4 regions of the Chryseobacterium indologenes genome follow, and region 4 is predicted to be linked to each of the others. Evidence: riboswitches for the same ligand, from Rfam matches in the RefSeq annotation. Region 4 holds a riboswitch; each other region holds the start of a gene.
What was found. A riboswitch is a leader RNA that binds a small molecule or an ion and turns the genes downstream of it on or off. The one in region 4 is predicted to bind cobalamin.
Positions count from the first base shown of each region.

Region 1: it holds a riboswitch for cobalamin, as region 4 does, so the genes downstream of both, DYR29_RS09875 (TonB-dependent receptor plug domain-containing protein) here and DYR29_RS09240 (acyl-CoA thioesterase) in region 4, are expected to answer to the same signal.
Region 2: it holds a riboswitch for cobalamin, as region 4 does, so the genes downstream of both, metE (5-methyltetrahydropteroyltriglutamate--homocysteine S-methyltransferase) here and DYR29_RS09240 (acyl-CoA thioesterase) in region 4, are expected to answer to the same signal.
Region 3: it holds a riboswitch for cobalamin, as region 4 does, so the genes downstream of both, prpB (methylisocitrate lyase) here and DYR29_RS09240 (acyl-CoA thioesterase) in region 4, are expected to answer to the same signal.

Region 1 is NZ_CP074372.1:2,200,174-2,204,836, reverse strand. Features, by position in the region: gene pafA (alkaline phosphatase PafA) at 1-1,406, shown strand, start outside; cobalamin riboswitch at 1,545-1,721, shown strand; gene DYR29_RS09875 (TonB-dependent receptor plug domain-containing protein) at 1,754-3,580, shown strand; gene DYR29_RS09870 (YncE family protein) at 3,602-4,657, shown strand.
Region 2 is NZ_CP074372.1:522,658-527,320, forward strand. Features, by position in the region: gene DYR29_RS02130 (bifunctional 2-methylcitrate dehydratase/aconitate hydratase) at 1-988, shown strand, start outside; gene DYR29_RS02135 (Lrp/AsnC family transcriptional regulator) at 1,090-1,551, opposite strand; cobalamin riboswitch at 1,750-1,935, shown strand; gene metE (5-methyltetrahydropteroyltriglutamate--homocysteine S-methyltransferase) at 2,112-4,415, shown strand; gene DYR29_RS02145 (helix-turn-helix domain-containing protein) at 4,520-4,663, opposite strand, start outside.
Region 3 is NZ_CP074372.1:517,265-521,927, forward strand. Features, by position in the region: gene DYR29_RS02110 (sensor histidine kinase) at 13-1,035, shown strand; gene DYR29_RS02115 (LytR/AlgR family response regulator transcription factor) at 1,039-1,806, shown strand; cobalamin riboswitch at 2,147-2,336, shown strand; gene prpB (methylisocitrate lyase) at 2,791-3,687, shown strand; gene prpC (bifunctional 2-methylcitrate synthase/citrate synthase) at 3,690-4,663, shown strand, end outside.
Region 4 is NZ_CP074372.1:2,060,225-2,064,887, forward strand. Features, by position in the region: gene DYR29_RS09220 (endonuclease MutS2) at 1-769, shown strand, start outside; gene DYR29_RS09225 (GEVED domain-containing protein) at 855-1,607, opposite strand; gene DYR29_RS09230 (fibronectin type III domain-containing protein) at 1,571-1,942, opposite strand; gene DYR29_RS09235 (hypothetical protein) at 2,197-2,994, shown strand; cobalamin riboswitch at 3,028-3,207, shown strand; gene DYR29_RS09240 (acyl-CoA thioesterase) at 3,326-3,709, shown strand; gene DYR29_RS09245 (HD domain-containing protein) at 3,767-4,357, opposite strand; gene DYR29_RS09250 (XAC2610-related protein) at 4,359-4,663, opposite strand, start outside.

The DNA.
Region 1 (4,663 bases), 140 kb from region 4:
CAGCTTTGGGACACACGTGTATCTATACAGGTTCCGTACCGGCTATTCACGGAATTGCAGGAAATGACTGGACGGATAAAGAAACAGGAAAAGGAGTATACTGTACTGCGGATGAAAGCGTTCAGCCCGTAGGAACAACCAATGTGAAAACCGGAAGCCATTCTCCAAAAAATCTTTGGTCTACTACGGTGACTGACGAATTGAGATTAGCAACCAACTTCCAGGGAAAAGTAGTCGGAGTTTCTTTGAAAGACCGTGCTTCTATTCTTCCTGCAGGACACACTCCAAACGGAGCATTCTGGTTTGATGACAGCACAGGGAATTTCATTACCAGTACATGGTATATGAATGATCTTCCTCAATGGGTGAAATCATTCAATTCTCAGAATCTTCCTGAAAAATTAGTAGCCAACGGCTGGAATACTTTACTTCCAATCAATCAATATACGGAAAGTGCACCGGACAATTCTTCTTGGGAAGGACTGCTGGGAAGTGCAAAAACACCTACTTTCCCTTACAGTAATTTAGCAAAGGATTATCAGGCTAAAAAAGATAATATCCGTTATACACCTTTTGGAAATACGCTGACATTGAAGTTGGCAGAGGCTTCTGTAGAAGGTGAAAAACTGGGTGGAGATAATATCACAGATTTCTTAGCGATCAACCTTGCATCTACTGATTATGCAGGTCATAAATTCGGACCGAATTCTATTGAAGTAGAAGACGTTTACATCAGATTAGATCAGGATTTAGCTGAGTTCTTCAATTATTTGGATTCAAAAGTAGGAAAAGGGGAGTACACTGTTTTCCTTTCTGCGGATCATGGTGGAGCGCATTCTGTAGGATTCCTTAAAGAACATAAAATACCAACAGGTTTCTTTGGTGAAGATGCAGAAAAAAATCTGAACCAGAAGCTGAAAGATAAATTCGGAGCTGATAAACTGATTAACGCGATTGATAACTATCAGATTTATTTTGACAGAAAAGTATTAGCTGACAGTAAGCTTGAACTGGATGATGTAAGAAACTTTGCTGTAAAGGAAATTGAGAAAGATCCTACGGTTTTATATGCAGTTTCTGTAGATAAAGTTCAGGAGGCAAGTATTCCGGAACCCATCAAACAAAGAATTATCAATGGAATCAACAGACAGAGAAGTGGAGATATCCAGTTGATTTCTCATGATTCTATGCTTCCTCCATATTCAAAAACAGGTACTACCCACAGTGTTTGGAATTCTTATGATTCACATATTCCATTGATCTTTATGGGTTGGGGAGTTAAGCAGGGAGAAAGCAACAAGGCTTACCACATGACAGATATTGCACCTACGGTATCTTCTCTATTGAAAATTCAGTTTCCAAGTGGAAATGTAGGAAACCCAATTACGGAAGTTATTGGTAAATAATTGGTAAATAATTGTATACGATTATTCTATGATACATGGCTGCTTTCAACCGAAAGCAGCTTTTTTTGTGAGTTATTACTTCAAATTCTCAATCTGATACACTCTCATTTCACTTTTTGGCAAATACATATAAAAAACTATCTTTGCAAAAATTTTGGTTTCCAGTATTTTGGAATGAAAAGGGAATCGGGTGTAACTCCCGGACTGTCCCCGCAACTGTAAATCGCAATAAAAGTTTCTGCAAACAGCCACTGTCTAAAACGGGAAGGAGCAGAATGCGAAAGTCAGGAGACCTGCCGGAATTATAATAAAAAAACATATTGCTTTCGGAGGAAAAGTAAAAAAGTATGGATATAAAAAGATCTTTAGTACTGCTTTTTTCATCTTATGGCTGTTTTCTTTTTGGACAAGAGAAAACCATTGACACTATTTATGTCTTCGACAACCAGATGAATAGGGTGAAACTTTTTCATCCCGTAAAAATAATTTCGGCAGAAGAGGCCGAGAAAAACTCCAGTAATCTTTCTGAACTTCTGAGATTTCAATCCCAGGTATTTATCAAAGAAAATGGCCGTGGAGCTGTTTCTTCACCTTCTTTCAGAGGAACTACTGCCCAGCAGACCGCATTTGTATGGAATGGAATTAATATCAACTCAAGTTTCTTAGGGCAGGGAGATATCAATAATATTGCTTTGTTCGGATATGACCAGATCGGGATAAAAGCCGGAGGAGGAAGTGTGGTGTACGGAAGTGGTGCTATCGGGGGAAGTATTCACCTTAATAATACCCTTGATTTTAATAAAGGCTTCCATGGTTCTTTATTTTCTGAAGTTGCTTCTTTTAATACCTATAATAATTTTGTAAAAGGTTCTTACAGCAATGATAAGTTCAGTTTTAAAGCTTCAGGAAATTATTCTGTTAGCGAAAATAATTATGAGGTAAGTGATCTGAATTACATCAACAGAAACGGGAATTATTACAATACAACATTTAATGTAGGAGCATCCTATAAAATGACGGATGATCATAAAATTTCTTGGCAGAGCCAGTTCTTTGATTCTTCACAACATTATTCTGTGTATGAAGAAACGGGAACAAAAACAAAATATAAAACTCAAAGTGTAAGAAGCCTTCTTTCCTGGGACTGGAACAAAGCAAAGTTTAGTAACTCCCTTAGAGCAGCCTATACAGAAGAGAATTTTCAGTATTTCGGTTCTTTAAATCTGCCTAAATCAAGTGGCGGAACAGGGAAAAATTACATCTTTAAAAATGATTTCAATTATTTCCTGAATTCTAAGTGGAATTTTAATATTATCGGAGAATTTCAGATCAACAAAGGAGAAGGGTATGCGAGCGGAATATCCAGTGTCAGCAGAAATGTTGGTTCCATTTCCGGACTGTTGAGGTATTTTGCAACGAAAAACCTGCGTTTTGAAGGTGGGTTCAAGAAAGATTTTGTGGAAGATGTGAAGTCACCGCTGATGTATTCATTCTCCGGAAAATGGAGTGCTGCAAAATGGTATGATGTAAGCGTTAACGTATCAAAAAACTTCAGATACCCGTCATTTAATGATATTTATTATGAACCGGGAGGAAATAAAGAGTTGAGACCGGAAACCTCTACCCAGGTAGATATGACGAATGAGCTCAAAGTGGGAGATTTCAGACTTACTTTGTCTCCGTACTATATGAACATCACAGATCTTATTGCATGGCTTCCAACGGCCAAAGGATACTGGCAGGCATTCAATGTCAATAAAGCTGAATCTTACGGATTAGAATCTCAGCTGTCATTTAGTAAACAATTGGGTAATCATAAATTCAGGGCGAATGCAGGATATTATTACGCAAGATCTATCGATAAAGAAACACAGCTGCAGAGACCTTATGTGCCTATGCATAGAGGAAGTGCCAATATAGATTATGAATATGGTTTCTTTAAGTTTTTTGCACAGGGACTGCTAAATGGTGTTACCTATACCACAAGTGATGAAAAGAGATCAGATGCCATAGATCCTTATTTTCTTTTGAATATGGGTGTTTCAGCAACTTTAGCGAAAAAATATACCTTAGGATTTAAAGTGAATAATGTAACAAATACCTACTATAAAACGGTTTCTTTTTATCCTTTACCGAAAAGAAATTATAGTGTATACGCAGCAATAAATTTTTAATAAATTAAAATTGAATAAATTATGAAAATAACTAAACTTTTAACTGTACTATTTGCAGTAGTGTTATTATTTAACATGTCTTCATGTACAAGCGATTCCGCTGAATTTGAAGTTTCTCCGATTACTTACCAGAACGGATATTTTATATCTAATGAAGGGAACTTCAACAGTCAGGGTGCTAAAGTAACATTCCTGACAAGAGATCTGAGCCTGAAGCAGGATGATGTATATGGTTATAATAACAATAAAGAAATTCTGGGTGACGTTCTTCAGACCATTGGTCTTAACGGAAATAAGGCTTATCTTGTGATAAATAACTCAAACAAGATTGTTGTAGTAGACCGTTATACATTTAAAAAATTAGCCGTAATCACGGATCAGATTGATAATCCAAGAGGGATTACTTTTGCTAATGGCTTTATCTATGTTGCCAACACCAATTTCAGTGCACATACTCAAAGTGTAACAAAGTATAAAGCTTCTGACTACTCATTTGTAAGCAAAATCAATATGACTGAAGTTTCTGATAAAACAGTAGAAGCAGGAGGAAATGTTTTTGTACAGAACGCTTCATCAGGATTTGGAAATAAGATTACTTATATCAATACTTCTAATGATGCTAAAACTGAAATTACCGTTCCGAATGGTCAGATTGGGAATACTGTGTCTTACAAATCCAATGTTTACACGATTTCTTCTACAGCTACAGATTCTTATATCTATAAGATTTCAAGCACAGGAGCGATGACACCGGTAGTTACACTGACAGGAATTCCAAACGCTACAAATCTTCAGATTGATAATGATAAAGTCTACTTCAGTTCTGCTAACAAAGTGTATACAACAAGCTTAGCTACACCAACCGTTCCTACAGCTCCATTGCTAACAGCTGCAGATGGTGGTCCTTACTTTACACTTTATGGATTTAACGTTATTGATGGAAGAATCTTTGCATCAGATGTTAAACAATTTACAGCAGAAAGCGAAATGGTAATATATTCAGCAACTACGGGTAACAAAATAAGTTCTCTTAAAACAGGAGGTCTTGGTGCTAACGGTACTTTCCTGAATCCATAATACCTT
Region 2 (4,663 bases), 1.5 Mb from region 4:
GGGAGTAATGGCACTGGAGAATTCATTCAACAAAGCAGGACTGGACCACGTTTTATTGGTAAAGCTGGCTTCTACAGCGGTTGTAGGAAAGCTGATCGGGTTAAACCGTGACGAAATTATCAATGCCGTGTCACTGGCTTTTGTGGATGGACAGTCTTTAAGAACTTACCGCCACGCTCCCAATACAGGTTCCCGTAAGTCATGGGCGGCAGGAGATGCTACCTCAAGAGCGGTACGTCTTGCCCTGATTGCAAAAACAGGAGAAATGGGCTATCCATCTGTATTGACAGCAAAAACATGGGGATTCTACGATGTTTCCTTCAGGGGAAATGAATTCAAATTCCAGAGAGAATACAGTTCTTACGTAATGGAAAATGTACTCTTCAAAATTTCTTTCCCTGCTGAATTTCACTCGCAGACCGCAGTAGAAGCGGCAATGACATTACACGCAACTTTAAGAGGCCTTGGAAAAACTACAAATGATATCAAAAAAATTACCATCCGTACCCACGAAGCTGCTATCAGAATTATCGATAAAAAAGGACCGCTAAATAATCCTGCCGACCGTGATCACTGCATCCAATATATGGTGGCTGTACCCTTGATCTATGGAAGACTGACTGCGGCTGATTATGAAGATAACATTGCTTCAGACCCTAGGATTGATGTCCTTTGTGATAAAATTGAATGTGTGGAAGATGTTCAGTTTACAGCAGATTATCACGATCCGGAAAAACGCTCCATTGCGAATGCGATGACAGTAGAACTTAATGACGGAACTGTTTTAGACGAAATAGTGGTAGAATATCCTATTGGCCACAAACGCAGAAGAGACGAAGGTATTCCTGAACTGATCAAGAAATATAAAGTTAATCTTGCCCGTATTTTCCCGGAAAAACAACAAAAAACAATCCTTGAAAATTCATTGGAATATGACACCTTAGTGAATCTTAACGTCAATGAATTTGTAGATCTTTTAGTCATTTAAAATCAATAAGAAAATGGAGAATTGAATATCAAAACGTTTTTAATCAATAGTCGATATTTTTTTGAAAATGATCAATTCTCCATTCTCTATTTTTCCATTACTTAAATGGTCAGTCCATGATTGTTTTTCACCTCAGCCATGACAAACGTACTGTGGGTGCTTCCGATAGAATCTACAGATCCAAGTTTGTTAAATACAAAATCCTGGTAATGTTTCATATCCCGCACCTGAACTTTCAGAAGAAAATCAAAATCTCCGGAAATATTGTAACATTCCGCCACTTCTTCAATTTCTAAAATTTCTTTTACAAAATCATACCCTACAGATCTGTCGTGAATTTTCAGTTTGATCTGACAGAAAACCGTAAATCCACGGTTGAGCTTTTCAGCATCAAGAACAGCAGCATATCTTTTCACAAACCCTTCCTGTTCCAATCTTTTTACCCTTTCAAAAACCGGTGAAGTGGAGAGGTTCACTTCCTTTGCAAGCTCTTTAACGGTCAGTTTTGCATTTTTCTGGAGCAGCCTCAGCAGCTGTACATCCTTATCATCGAGTTGTTCCACAGAATATTATTCTTTTACATTATAAAAACAGTCAAATGTAAAGAATTATATGCTTTTATTATTGTTTTTAAAAGTTTATTTTGCTTAATTAATTGAATTTAATTGTCTGTTTATTCTGTATTGTTAATTTTACACAAAATTAAAAACTTTTACTGATGACCATGGTTATAGGTAAAAGTACAACAGTTCTTTAGAGATACTTCATCAAACAGGAAAGGTTTTACTTAACGTAGATTAATAGGGAATCGTGTGAGAATCACGAGCTGTCGCGCAACTGTAAGTAACATGCCAAAGGTTTCTGTCCTTGCATATCCACTGCCAAAAGCGGGAAGGATGACGGAAACTGTTACAAGTCAGGAGACCTGCCTTTACTGAATTGACAATGCTTTCGCGGTCTGAAGCTTTTGGGTCATACAGATGATATATCGGATGTATACATTTTCTCTGTAAAGGAAATAGTATTGTTTGTTATATCGTGATCCCTGAAATTTTTATCCGTTAAAACATTCCGAAGCATTTTAAAAGGACTTTACCATTAAGTTTAATTAAAAAGTTTAAAAATGCAAACTCACATTCTGGGCTATCCGCGTATTGGTAGCAAAAGAGAACTCAAAAAAGCCTGCGAGCAATATTGGTCAGGTAAAATCCTTTTGGAAGAACTTCTGAATACAGGCAGAACAATCTGCAACCAAAACTGGAACATTCAGAAAGAAGCAGGAATAGATCTTATTCCGTGTAATGATTTTTCATACTATGATCAGGTATTGGATATGAGCCTTGTGGTGGGAGCAATTCCTACACGTTATCATGAAGTAGTGCTTAGAAAGAACAATTCTGAGCTGGATCTGTACTTCGCTATGGCAAGAGGATATCAGAAAGAAGGATTGGATATCACTGCGATGGAAATGACAAAATGGTTTGATACCAATTATCACTATATCGTTCCCGAGTTTTACAAAAACCAGCAGTTTAAACTGAGCTCAGATAAAATTTTCAATGAATTCGCAGGAGCGAAACAGGCGGGAATCAATGCAAAACCGGTAATTATCGGGCTTGTTTCTTACCTGTTATTAGGAAAAGAAAAAGAAGAAGGATTTGATAAACTGGATCTGGCTGGAAACCTTCTTTCCGTATATACTGAGATTTTAACCAAACTTCAGGAGCAAGGCGCAGAATGGATTCAGTTTGATGAACCTTTTCTGGCGTTGGATTTAACGGAGAAAGCCAAAGAAACCTATCACTTTGTTTACACCGAAATAAGAAAACGCTTCCCGAAACTGAAATTGATTGTGGCTACTTATTTTGAAGGATTAAATGATAACGGATCACTTGCGGTATCACTTTCTGTAAATGTATTGCATATAGATTTGGTAAGAAATCCGAAACAGTTGGATGAAATTCTGAGTATTATTCCGGAAAGCTTAAGCCTTTCATTAGGAATAGTTGATGGAAGAAATATCTGGAAAAATGATTTTGAAAAATCTTTGTCCTTCATCAGAAAAGCAGTTGAGAAATTGGGATCTGAAAGGGTTTTAATTGCTCCTTCCTCTTCATTACTTCATTCACCATGTGATCTGGATTTTGAAATAACTCTTAATCCGGAAATTAAAAACTGGCTGGCTTTTGCCAAACAGAAAGTGGCAGAAGTGGTAACGCTTAAAGAACTGGCATCCGGAACAGAAAGTGAACATATTCTTGTTTCTTTTGAAGAAAATAAAAAAGCAATTGCAAGCAGAAGAACATCCTCGCTTATTCATAATGATGAGGTAAAGCAAAGAGCCAATGCTGTCACAGAAAAAGATGCACAAAGAACAAATACCTTCAAAATCCGTAAAGAAGAACAGCAGAAAGTCCTTCAGCTTCCTTTATTTCCAACAACAACCATCGGGTCATTTCCACAGACCACGGAGGTAAGAAGCTGGAGGGCAAAATTCAAAAAAGGAGAGCTTACAGCAGAGCAGTATGATACTTTACTGAAGGAAGAAACCCAGAGAACCATCAACTGGCAGGAAGAAATAGGAATAGATGTATTGGTTCACGGAGAATTTGAGCGTAACGATATGGTGGAATATTTCGGGGAGCAGCTGGAAGGTTTTGTATTTACGAAAAATGGCTGGGTGCAGAGTTATGGAAGCCGTTGTGTAAAGCCTCCTGTGATCTTTGGTGATGTTTCCCGCCCAACGCCGATGACGGTGTATTGGTCTCAATATGCACAATCCCAGACTGAAAAATGGGTAAAAGGAATGCTTACAGGCCCCGTTACCATTTTACAATGGTCTTTTGTACGAGACGATCAGCCTCGTTCAGAGACCTGTAAACAAATTGCTCTGGCCATCCGTGATGAGGTTGTGGATCTTGAAAAAGCCGGAATCAGAATCATTCAGATTGATGAACCTGCGATAAGAGAAGGGCTTCCATTACGGAAAACAGACTGGCAGAACTACCTGAAATGGGCTGTAGAAGCTTTCAGAATCTCAGCAAGCGGAGTGGAAGACGCTACACAGATTCATACCCATATGTGCTATTCGGAATTCAATGATATTATCGAAAACATTGCCGATATGGATGCAGATGTGATTACCATAGAATGTTCCCGTTCTCAGATGGAACTGCTGAATGCTTTTGCAGACTTCAGATATCCGAACGAAATTGGCCCCGGCGTATACGATATCCATTCACCAAGGGTTCCATCCAAAGAAGAAATGATTGAACTGTTGAGAAAAGCCCAGAAAGTCATTCCGGCCAATCAGCTTTGGGTAAATCCTGACTGCGGGTTGAAAACAAGACACTGGGAAGAAACAGAAAAAGCTTTGATAGCAATGGTGGCAGCCGCTAAAGAAGCTTCCGTAGAATATGCACTTTAAAAAACTTTAAAATAATTAGATTCAATAATTTAGATCGTGTTATGGTTTTCATGGCACGATCTGTTATTTTGCTAATCCTCACATTTTTTTAGATGAAGTCTGAGTTATTTTGCCTGCAATGAACTCGGTGGATAACCAAACTGTTTTTTAAATGCAAAGGAGAAATGGGATAAATTTTCAAAGCCCAGATCCAGATAAATATCAGAAACCGATCTCCCTTTTTGAGTAAGCAGAAAATGAGCCTCCTT
Region 3 (4,663 bases), 1.5 Mb from region 4:
TTTATAAAGCCGATGAAAACCATATTAAAACGGATTAATCAACACAGGTATTTTCTCCTGTTTATCCTTTTGTTTGCCTATGTACAGTCTATCCATACCCGGATAGGAATAAGAAGAACATTAGATTGGTATATTTTTACACCGGAAGCTGCAGTTGTCACCCTCATTAGTGCCTGTATCCTGTTTTTTGTGATTGATTTTTTCATTAAAAACTGGCAGAAGTCAGTAACATTCAGCATCGCGGAAATCCTTAAAATATTCAGTTCTTCACTGTTGACATACCTTGTGGTGATGAAGATAATAGGCTTTTTGATTGCTTTTGCTTTTGGAAAGATTGAGAAAAATTTTAATCAGGAAGTAGTTATTCTCTCCACTTTTTCGGATTTAATCGGAGGCTTTATTTACGGAAGTTTTTATCTGGCATACCGTTACTACAAGAAGAATACAGACTATCAGAAACAGCTTGCCCTTTATGATCATGCGTTGTCTGAAAGTAAAATTAATCAGTTGAAAGCCCAGCTTAATCCTCATTTTTTGTTCAATAATCTCAATATTCTGGACCAGCTCATAGAAGAAGATAAACGAAAAGCTTCCGACTTTCTCAATGAATTTGCCGAGATATACCGTTATGTTTTAGATGTTTCCGATAAAAAATTAGTAGCTGTGGAAGAAGAACTTGCTTTTGCAGAGAAATATTTTAATCTGATACAATATAAATACGGAAATGCCTATTCATTAAAAATAAATCATATAAAATCTTCAGGAAATATTATTCCGCTTTCATTACAGCTGCTGCTGGAGAATGCCGTTCAGCATAATCTTGGAACTCATGACCATCCTGTTTCGGTCACCATAAATCTGGATCAGACAATAACCGTTTCCAATAATGTGATACCTAAACGTAACAATAAAAAAACTTCAGGAAGAGCCTTGAACAATCTTAAAGAGCAATATGCGTTATTAAGCGACCAACAGGTAGAAATATCAAAATCAGAAATCGGATTTGCTGTAAAACTTCCTATAATTCCAGTATAAAATATGATAAAAGTTATAATTATCGAAGACGAAATCCCTGCCAGAAAAAAGCTAAAACGTTTTATCAGCGAATTAAAAGAACCGGTTGAGATTCTTGCGGAGATTGATAACGTAGAAGAAGCTGTTGTTTTTTTAAGAAAATCAACAGTAGACCTGATCTTTTCTGATATAGAGTTATTGGATGGAAATGCCTTTGAAATCTACGATCAGGTGAGTGTTTCAAGTCCAATAATCTTTACGACAGCTTACGATCAGTTCTGGATGAATGCTTTTGAAAGTAACGGCATAGAATATCTTTTAAAACCTTTTTTACAAGAGCGTTTCCAAAAAGCCTGGGACAAATTTATTTTATTGAGAACCTCTGCATCAGAACAGAATGAGGTTTTGGTAAAACTTCAGCAAATGCTTAATAATAGTCATACAGAGAAAAAATATAAAAAAAGATTTACAGTCTCCTCACACCAGGGAATTTACTTTGTCAATACTGAAGATATCACTTTCTTTGAAGCAGAAGAGGGAATTGTCTTTGCTTTCGATACCACAGGAAAGAAATATTTGTTGAATGAATCTACGCTAAAAGAAATTGAAAATCAGCTTAGTCCTTCAGATTTTTTCAGAATTAACCGCAGTGAAATCGTTCAGAAAATACATGTTGAAAGAATAGAGCGTTACAATAAAAATACGCTGTCTATCCAAATAAAAGGACAGAAAGCCCATCTGGTGACAAGCCAAAGCAACACAGCTGCTTTCAGAAAATGGATTGAAGAATAGGGATTAAAATTTTTCACTAAAATGATATAAAAAAGATCATTTAATATCAAAAGATAAGCATTCATAATTTTAAAAAAAACAGCACTTCAGTTTCAGGTTGAAAAACGATAACAAGTAGGCTGTTTCTTTAAAGTTGTTTGATTTTTTCATGACATATCTTAAGGATTTAGTAACAAAAAACAAGCAGAATAATCTAAATTACAATGTCTGTTGAATGAAAAATATATTTTTAATAATAACAAAATCAATAGGTTATAGTTAAATAATTATTGTTTGCATAAAATAGCTTTCATGTTTTTATAAAATACCTATATTTACCACCAAGGAGTTCTTAACATCTTCTTTATCAACCGAAACTGGTTACGCTTAGCTGTGTCTTAAAAGGGAATCGTGTGCAAATCACGAACTGTCGCGCAACTGTAAGTAACATCAAGGTTTTTATCAAAAAGGTTCACTGTATACCTCGTTATATGGGAAGGACGATAAAAACTGTTACAAGTCAGGAGACCTGCCTGTTTCGAATTGACGATGCTTTCGCGGTCTGAAGCTTATAGTCAGGTATGATACGATATGGATAACAGTGGGATCAATATATTTTGTCGGCTCATGTTATTTTTGTGATGCAGATATGTAGTGGAGTAATATGCTATTTCATTATCATGTATTCATCGTATTTTCCTTTTCCATATTTTTCTTTCTCACAGGCATTGTGAAGTTTATCAGGAACTTTTTATGAGGATTTAATCAATATAAAAAGTGTAATATGTATCTATTCGATTTCGGTTATTCATGCAGGAGCAGTAAATCTGGAGATAATCAGGTTTGCAGAGAGGTAATGGGGTATAATTCCGGATTACAAAAAACAAATAACACAGAGCAGCTTTCTTTTGATTGCCTTTTTACCACGTCATGGAATGGTGGCTGTTATTGCTCCTATTCATGGTCTTCTGTGAACAAATTTCAACTAAACAATAAAATATTATAATGACTACAAGTGAAAGTTTGAAGTCTCCCGGTATGAAATTCCGGGAGGCCATGCGAAAAGAAAGTCCACTTCAGATTGTTGGAGCCATTAATGCTAATCATGCGCTGTTGGCACAACAGGCTGGTTTCAATGCAATTTATCTTTCAGGAGGTGGTGTTGCTGCAGGCTCTCTGGGTATTCCGGATTTGGGAATTACCACGCTGGAAGATGTATTGATTGATGTTCAGCGTATTACTAATGTTTGTGATTTGCCATTGATGGTAGATGTTGATACCGGATTTGGACCTTCAGCATTCAATGTGGCAAGAACTGTAAAATCATTGATTAAAGCCGGAGCTGCGGCACTCCATATTGAAGATCAGGTAGGTGCAAAACGCTGTGGACACCGCCCGGGAAAAGAAGTGGTAACCAAAGAAGAAATGGTAGACAGGCTGAAAGCTGCAGCAGATGCCCGTACTGATGAGAACTTTGTAATTGGTGCCCGTACCGATGCCTTTGCTAATGAAGGATTGGAAAAAACATTGGAAAGAGCAATCGCTTATAAAGAAGCCGGAGCAGATTTCATCTTTGCAGAAGCAGTTCCTGACCTAAGCTTTTATCAAAAGTTTGTTGAAGCGACAGGAGTTCCTGTACTGGCCAATATTACAGAATTCGGGATGATAAAAATGTACACGGTAGAAGAATTAAAAAATGCAGGTGTGGGATTGATACTTTATCCGCTTTCGGCTTTCCGTGCTGCCAATAAAGCGGCCCAAAATGTATATGAGCACCTTCGTAAAGACGGAACACAGGCCAATGTCTTAGATACCATGCAAACCAGGGAAGAACTTTATCAAAGCATTGGATACTACGACTATGAACAAAAATTAGACAACCTTTTTAAACAAAATAAGTGATAATGTCAAATAACAGTGAACCCACATTTAAACCTAAAAAAAGCGTTGCGCTTTCAGGGGTAGCAGCAGGTAATACTGCGCTTTGCAGTGTCGGAAAAAGTGGCAACGATCTCCATTACAGAGGATATGATATTCTGGATCTGGCAGAGAAAGCACAATTTGAAGAAGTAGCCTATCTTTTAATCTATGGACAGCTGCCTACCGGAGCGCAATTGAAAAATTATAAAGCCAAGCTGAAATCTTTAAGAGGACTGCCTCATTCCGTGAGAAACATTCTTAAGAGTATTCCTGCAGCGGCTCACCCTATGGATGTCATGCGTTCTATGGTTTCCGCTATTGGGAGTATTCAGCCGGAAAAAGATGATCATAATATGGCAGGAGCAAGGGATATTGCAGACAAATTACTGGCATCTTTCAGTTCTGGTCTCCTATACTGGTACCACTATACCCATAATGGAAAAGAAATTGATGTAGAAACCGATGATGACACGATAGGAGGGCATTTTCTTCACCTTTTGCACGGAAAAAAACCTGCAGATTCCTGGGTGAAAGCTATGGAAATCTCGTTAAACCTCTATGCAGAACATGAATTTAATGCTTCAACATTTACCAGCCGTGTGATTGCCGGAACAGGATCTGATATTTATTCAGCCATTACCGGAGCCATTGGTGCCTTAAGAGGACCAAAACATGGAGGAGCTAATGAAGTTGCTTTTGAAATTCAAAGCCGATACAATTCTCCGGATGAAGCAGAGAGTGACATTCGCCAGCGTATTGCAAACAAAGAAGTGATTATTGGATTCGGACATCCGGTGTATACCATTTCAGATCCGAGAAACGTTGTGATTAAAAAAGTGGCGAAAGAGCTTTCTGAAGAAGCAGGAGATATGCTGCTGTATACTATTGCTGAAAGACTGGAAACGATCATGTGGGAAGAAAAGAAAATGTTCCCGAACCTCGATTGGTTCTCCGCTGT
Region 4 (4,663 bases):
GGTGATAGAACAGCTTCCCAATGCCCAGAATGCAGCCATGCTCTTCAATGAAGAAACACTGGAGCCGATGTATAAACTGGAAGTAGGCCAGGCAGGAAGTTCATTTACCTTTGAAGTTGCGGAAAAGAATAAAATTCCAAGATTTATAATTCATTCTGCCAAGAAAAAGGTAGAGCACGATATCGTTAACCTCGACAAGACTATTGTAAAGTTGCAACAGGAGAAATTTGAAGTTGAAAAACTGAAATCCGATCTTGCAGAAAGAAAAGAGTCTGTAGAAGATAAGCGTGACAATCTTCAGAAACTGAATGATCAGCTTCAGCAGAAACTGTTCAATTTTCAGAAATTATATGAAGAGGAACACCGTAAGCTTCAGTTCGGGAATAAGATTGAAACCTTCATCGACAGCTATACAAAGGGAAAATCCAGAAAGGATGTTGTAAAAGACTTTGTAAAACTTCTTGAGCAGGAGAAATTCAGGAAATTAGGGCATGATAAGGATGAAACAAAACGTCTGCAGGTTGTTAAGAGAAAAATTACGCAACAGTTGAAAAAAGAGGAAGTGATTGAAAAAATTGCAGAAACCAATGAAAAACTGGAAGAACAGCGTAAAAGCGACCGTGCTATTTGGATGAAAATCGGGCAGCGTGTTCGTATTACGGGAAGTACCAGTGTGGGAACCATTGAAAAGATTTCCAGAAACAAGGTAATTGTCAACTATGGAACCTTCAAGACAACGATTAATGCGGATGAACTTGAGAGAATTTAATTAATCTTAAAATGAGTTTAAAAATGAACTCATCTACGCAAATATTAAGAGAGAGCACCAAAAAGGTACTCTCTCTTTTTTATTTTTATTTCTTAATGAATTTTAAACGGATTGCACTGTTTTTATCTTTCAATTGAATAAAATAAATTCCTGCGGATAAATGACTAAGGTTTACTTTATGATCAGAAACTTTTCCTTCACCTCCTTTCTGTCCCAATACATTATAAATTTCATAATTCGTTGCTTTTGAAATTCCGGAGATATTTAAAACATCAGATGCTGGATTGGGAGAAATTTCCGGTTTTACAGACTTCCCTGATTCTTCCACTCCAAGTGTTAAATTTATCAAGTCTACGCCATAATCTTCAACTTCTCCGTAGGTAAATGTGCTACAGGCATCTGCAGGCATCGTTTGACTTGTGACAACCCTCATGGTTACGCCACAAGTTATCAATGCTGCCAGACTTGGAATCGTAAAAACAGAAACTCCCGGAGCAGCCTGAGTGATATTATTGGCCACCATAACTCTTTCTGTAGATTCAAAAATTCCGTTGGCATTAAGGTCTATCCATGCTGTTACAGTTGTTGTACCCGGAGTACCGGTCCAGGTATTTGCTACTGAAAGTTTATTTCCTGTACTTCCTATATAAAACTTTACCCTACGGCTCAGATCACTTCTGTAATCTGTGTAATTGGAAGCGCCGGAATCGCTTATCATTGGAGATGCTATTCCGGAAGAAGTTACTGTAACGTTGGAGATATGCATCATACTTGTATCTGTAGAGGCACTTGAACAGTAATTCAGTGTTGTTGTAAAAAATATAGGGTTCGACCACATTCCCTGGGTAGTGCATATTTTACTACCTGCACTTCATAAACTGTACAAGGCTGCAGATTCGTAATCGTAAATAAATTTTGCCCCGGTGTAGGAGTAGCTACCATCCAGCTAGTAGTTCCGGGTATTCTGTATCTGATGAAATTATTCGGGGTATCAGGATCAGCGGTCCATGTAACAGTTCCGGTGGTAAGGGTTATAGCAGACATCTGAACACCGGTGGGAACGTTCGTATCACAATAAAATAAAGATTCTGATCCTGCTTCTATTTTGTTTTCTGCCTGAAAGCTGGAAATGCCCAAAATAAAAGAGAATACATAAAGTAGTTTTTTTGTCATGTTTATTAGTTTTAAAATTCTCTTGAAAAATAGGGATTTTATAGAATATACTTGATATTTGCACCATATATTATTGTTTTTTTTAATACTTTTAAATTATACACATAAAAAACATATCCATTAACAGAATATCACTGTCAAAAGCTCTTTCTTATCATTATTTGAAACAAATACAAGATTTTAAAGAACTACCCGTATAATTATCTTCCGAAAAGCATTTAATTTATATATTTGGGGGATCAAAAAATTTCATAATGACTTTCATAAACAAAGCATTCTATGTATCGGCCTTGAGTATTTTTTCTTTAGCCTTTGTAAAAGGGCAGAATAAAGTTCCTTTCGGAGTGGTAAAAGCTGAAGAAGGATATGCCAATGTAAGGGTTCATAAAGACAATTACAGGAAAATTGTGGACAAGATCCGTATGCGTAAAGGAGATGTATTTGTTTATGTAAAGCCTGCCCCCGGAGAAACAGAATGGATCTGGATCAAATATCCTGAAAAGCAGGATGAAGACAAACCATTTGTACGCTATGAAACACTTGATAAAGAAGGAATGGTTAACAAAGAACGTATTGCTTATATTGATCAGCTCCCAGCCTACACTCCTTCCAGATCCAAAAACGGAAAATCACTTATTTTCACAGATAATTCTGATCCTAAAGTCCCTACTGCCCAAAGAAGCAAAGTAGTAATTGATATCTACCCTTCCAATGCAGGCTATCGTAAGAAAGAAAAAGATGCTGAAGGAAAACTTCTGACCATCGATAAAGTAAAACCTTGGGGAATCGGAAATGATCTTCCTGAAGGAATGACTGAAATCAAATCAATCAGAGTGCAACAGCCAGGAAGAGGTTCTGTCTTTGTAAGAGAAGCCATCAAAAATATGTTCCAGCCTACTATGGATTTTGAGAACATTGGCGTAACGTCCCTGGATACCGACAATATTTTCTTATACATGATAAACGGTTCAGGAGAAAACAGATACACTACATTGTGGACGATCAAGAAAGGAAGAGTAATCAGCCAGATTATTTACCATAATCCGGAATAAATTCATTATTTTTGCCCCGAAAAGTTTTAACGCTTATTCATCACAGAAATTGGTTCTGCATCACTGCAGATTAAAAGGGAACCGTGTGAAAATCACGGACTGTCGCGCAACTGTAAGTAACTGAAATCTTTATCAAAGATCCACTGTGCGAGGCATGGGAAGGAGATAAAAGATGTTACAAGTCAGGAGACCTGCCTATTTCTTTAAACAAATAACTTTCGCGATTTGAAGTTGTATTGATCTGATGGATTGTTTCAGGGGTTCTCTAAGTTCCTGTCATTATTCTGTTGTTTTAATATCGTTTTCATTTCGCTTTAATTAATAATGATATATGACTACAGAAGAAAGAATTGAAGCATCCGAAACCAGAATCTTTAAAGCGGTTTTCCCTAACACAACCAATCATTACGATACCCTTTTTGGTGGTACGGCCATGCAGCTGATGGACGAAGTAGCTTTTATTACAGCCACCCGATTTGCCAGAAAAAGAGTGGTAACGGTAAGCAGTGACAAGATCGATTTCAAAAAACCTATTCCTGCCGGAACAATTGTAGAACTGATCGGGAAAGTTTCCTACGTGGGAAAAACCAGTATGAAAGTAAATGTTGAGATCTATACTGAGCAGATGTATTCCTATGAAAGAGAAAAAGCCATTGTAGGAGATTTTACTTTTGTAGCGATTGACGAATTCAAGAAACCAATCCAGATACTATAAATGATAAATTTTCGGGCGGCCAGAGGCCGCCCGAAGCTTTTTCTATGTTCTTTACACTTATTTCACAACCTTTTCCGTTTCCAGACTTCTGTTCAACAGCAGTTCAAAAGCCTCTCCCATTTCATCCGACGCTCTGTTGATGGCATTTTCAAGCATATTTCGGATTTGTCTTTCTGTTACTCCGGCTTCCGTCCAGCTTTTTCCTGAAGTATGAGAATTTAAGATAAACGGCATAATTCTGTCAATCCCACAGGCAAAAATAGCATCAGGGGTTTTCTCTTCTTCAAACTCAAGCCACAGATTGAAAAACTCTGTACGCAGAGGTTGGTCCAGAATTCCGAAAATCTTTTGGGCAGATGCTTTCTCTCTCTCAAACTTTCCTACCATTGCTTTTTCATCAAAAATAAAAGTATCACCAGCTTCTATTTCCACCAGATCATGAATAGAAAGCATTCTTATTACTCTCAACAGATCAATATCCGCGCGGTTTTTAGCATACGGAAAAAGAACCTGAGCCAGAATAATAATCTGCCAGGAGTGTTCTGCCGTGTTCTCTCTTCGGGAATCGTCAGCATTATAATTTCTTCGCTGTACATTTTTCAAAGCATCCACTGCCAGGATAAAATCTATCTCTTTCTGAATTTTCATCTTACTTTTTATTTCTGTTATATTGATCTGCCGGATATACCTTTGTTTTGGTAATCCATTTATTATTGATCTTTTCTTTCGTGATTACCCTTACCTGATCCTCATCGGTCATATCTTCCTCTTTTTCAAGCACCCTGTCCAGTCCTTTATTCGGAATAACGGCATATTCAGTGGTGAAAATCCTGCAACATCCGGATTTACCATAGGAAATAAGACGTTTGCGTTTGGCATCTGTTTCAAAAAAATCAAAGCCACTTGAGCCCAGGTCTGTAAGTTCTTCACTTTTTACAAATGCCATTCTGGTAC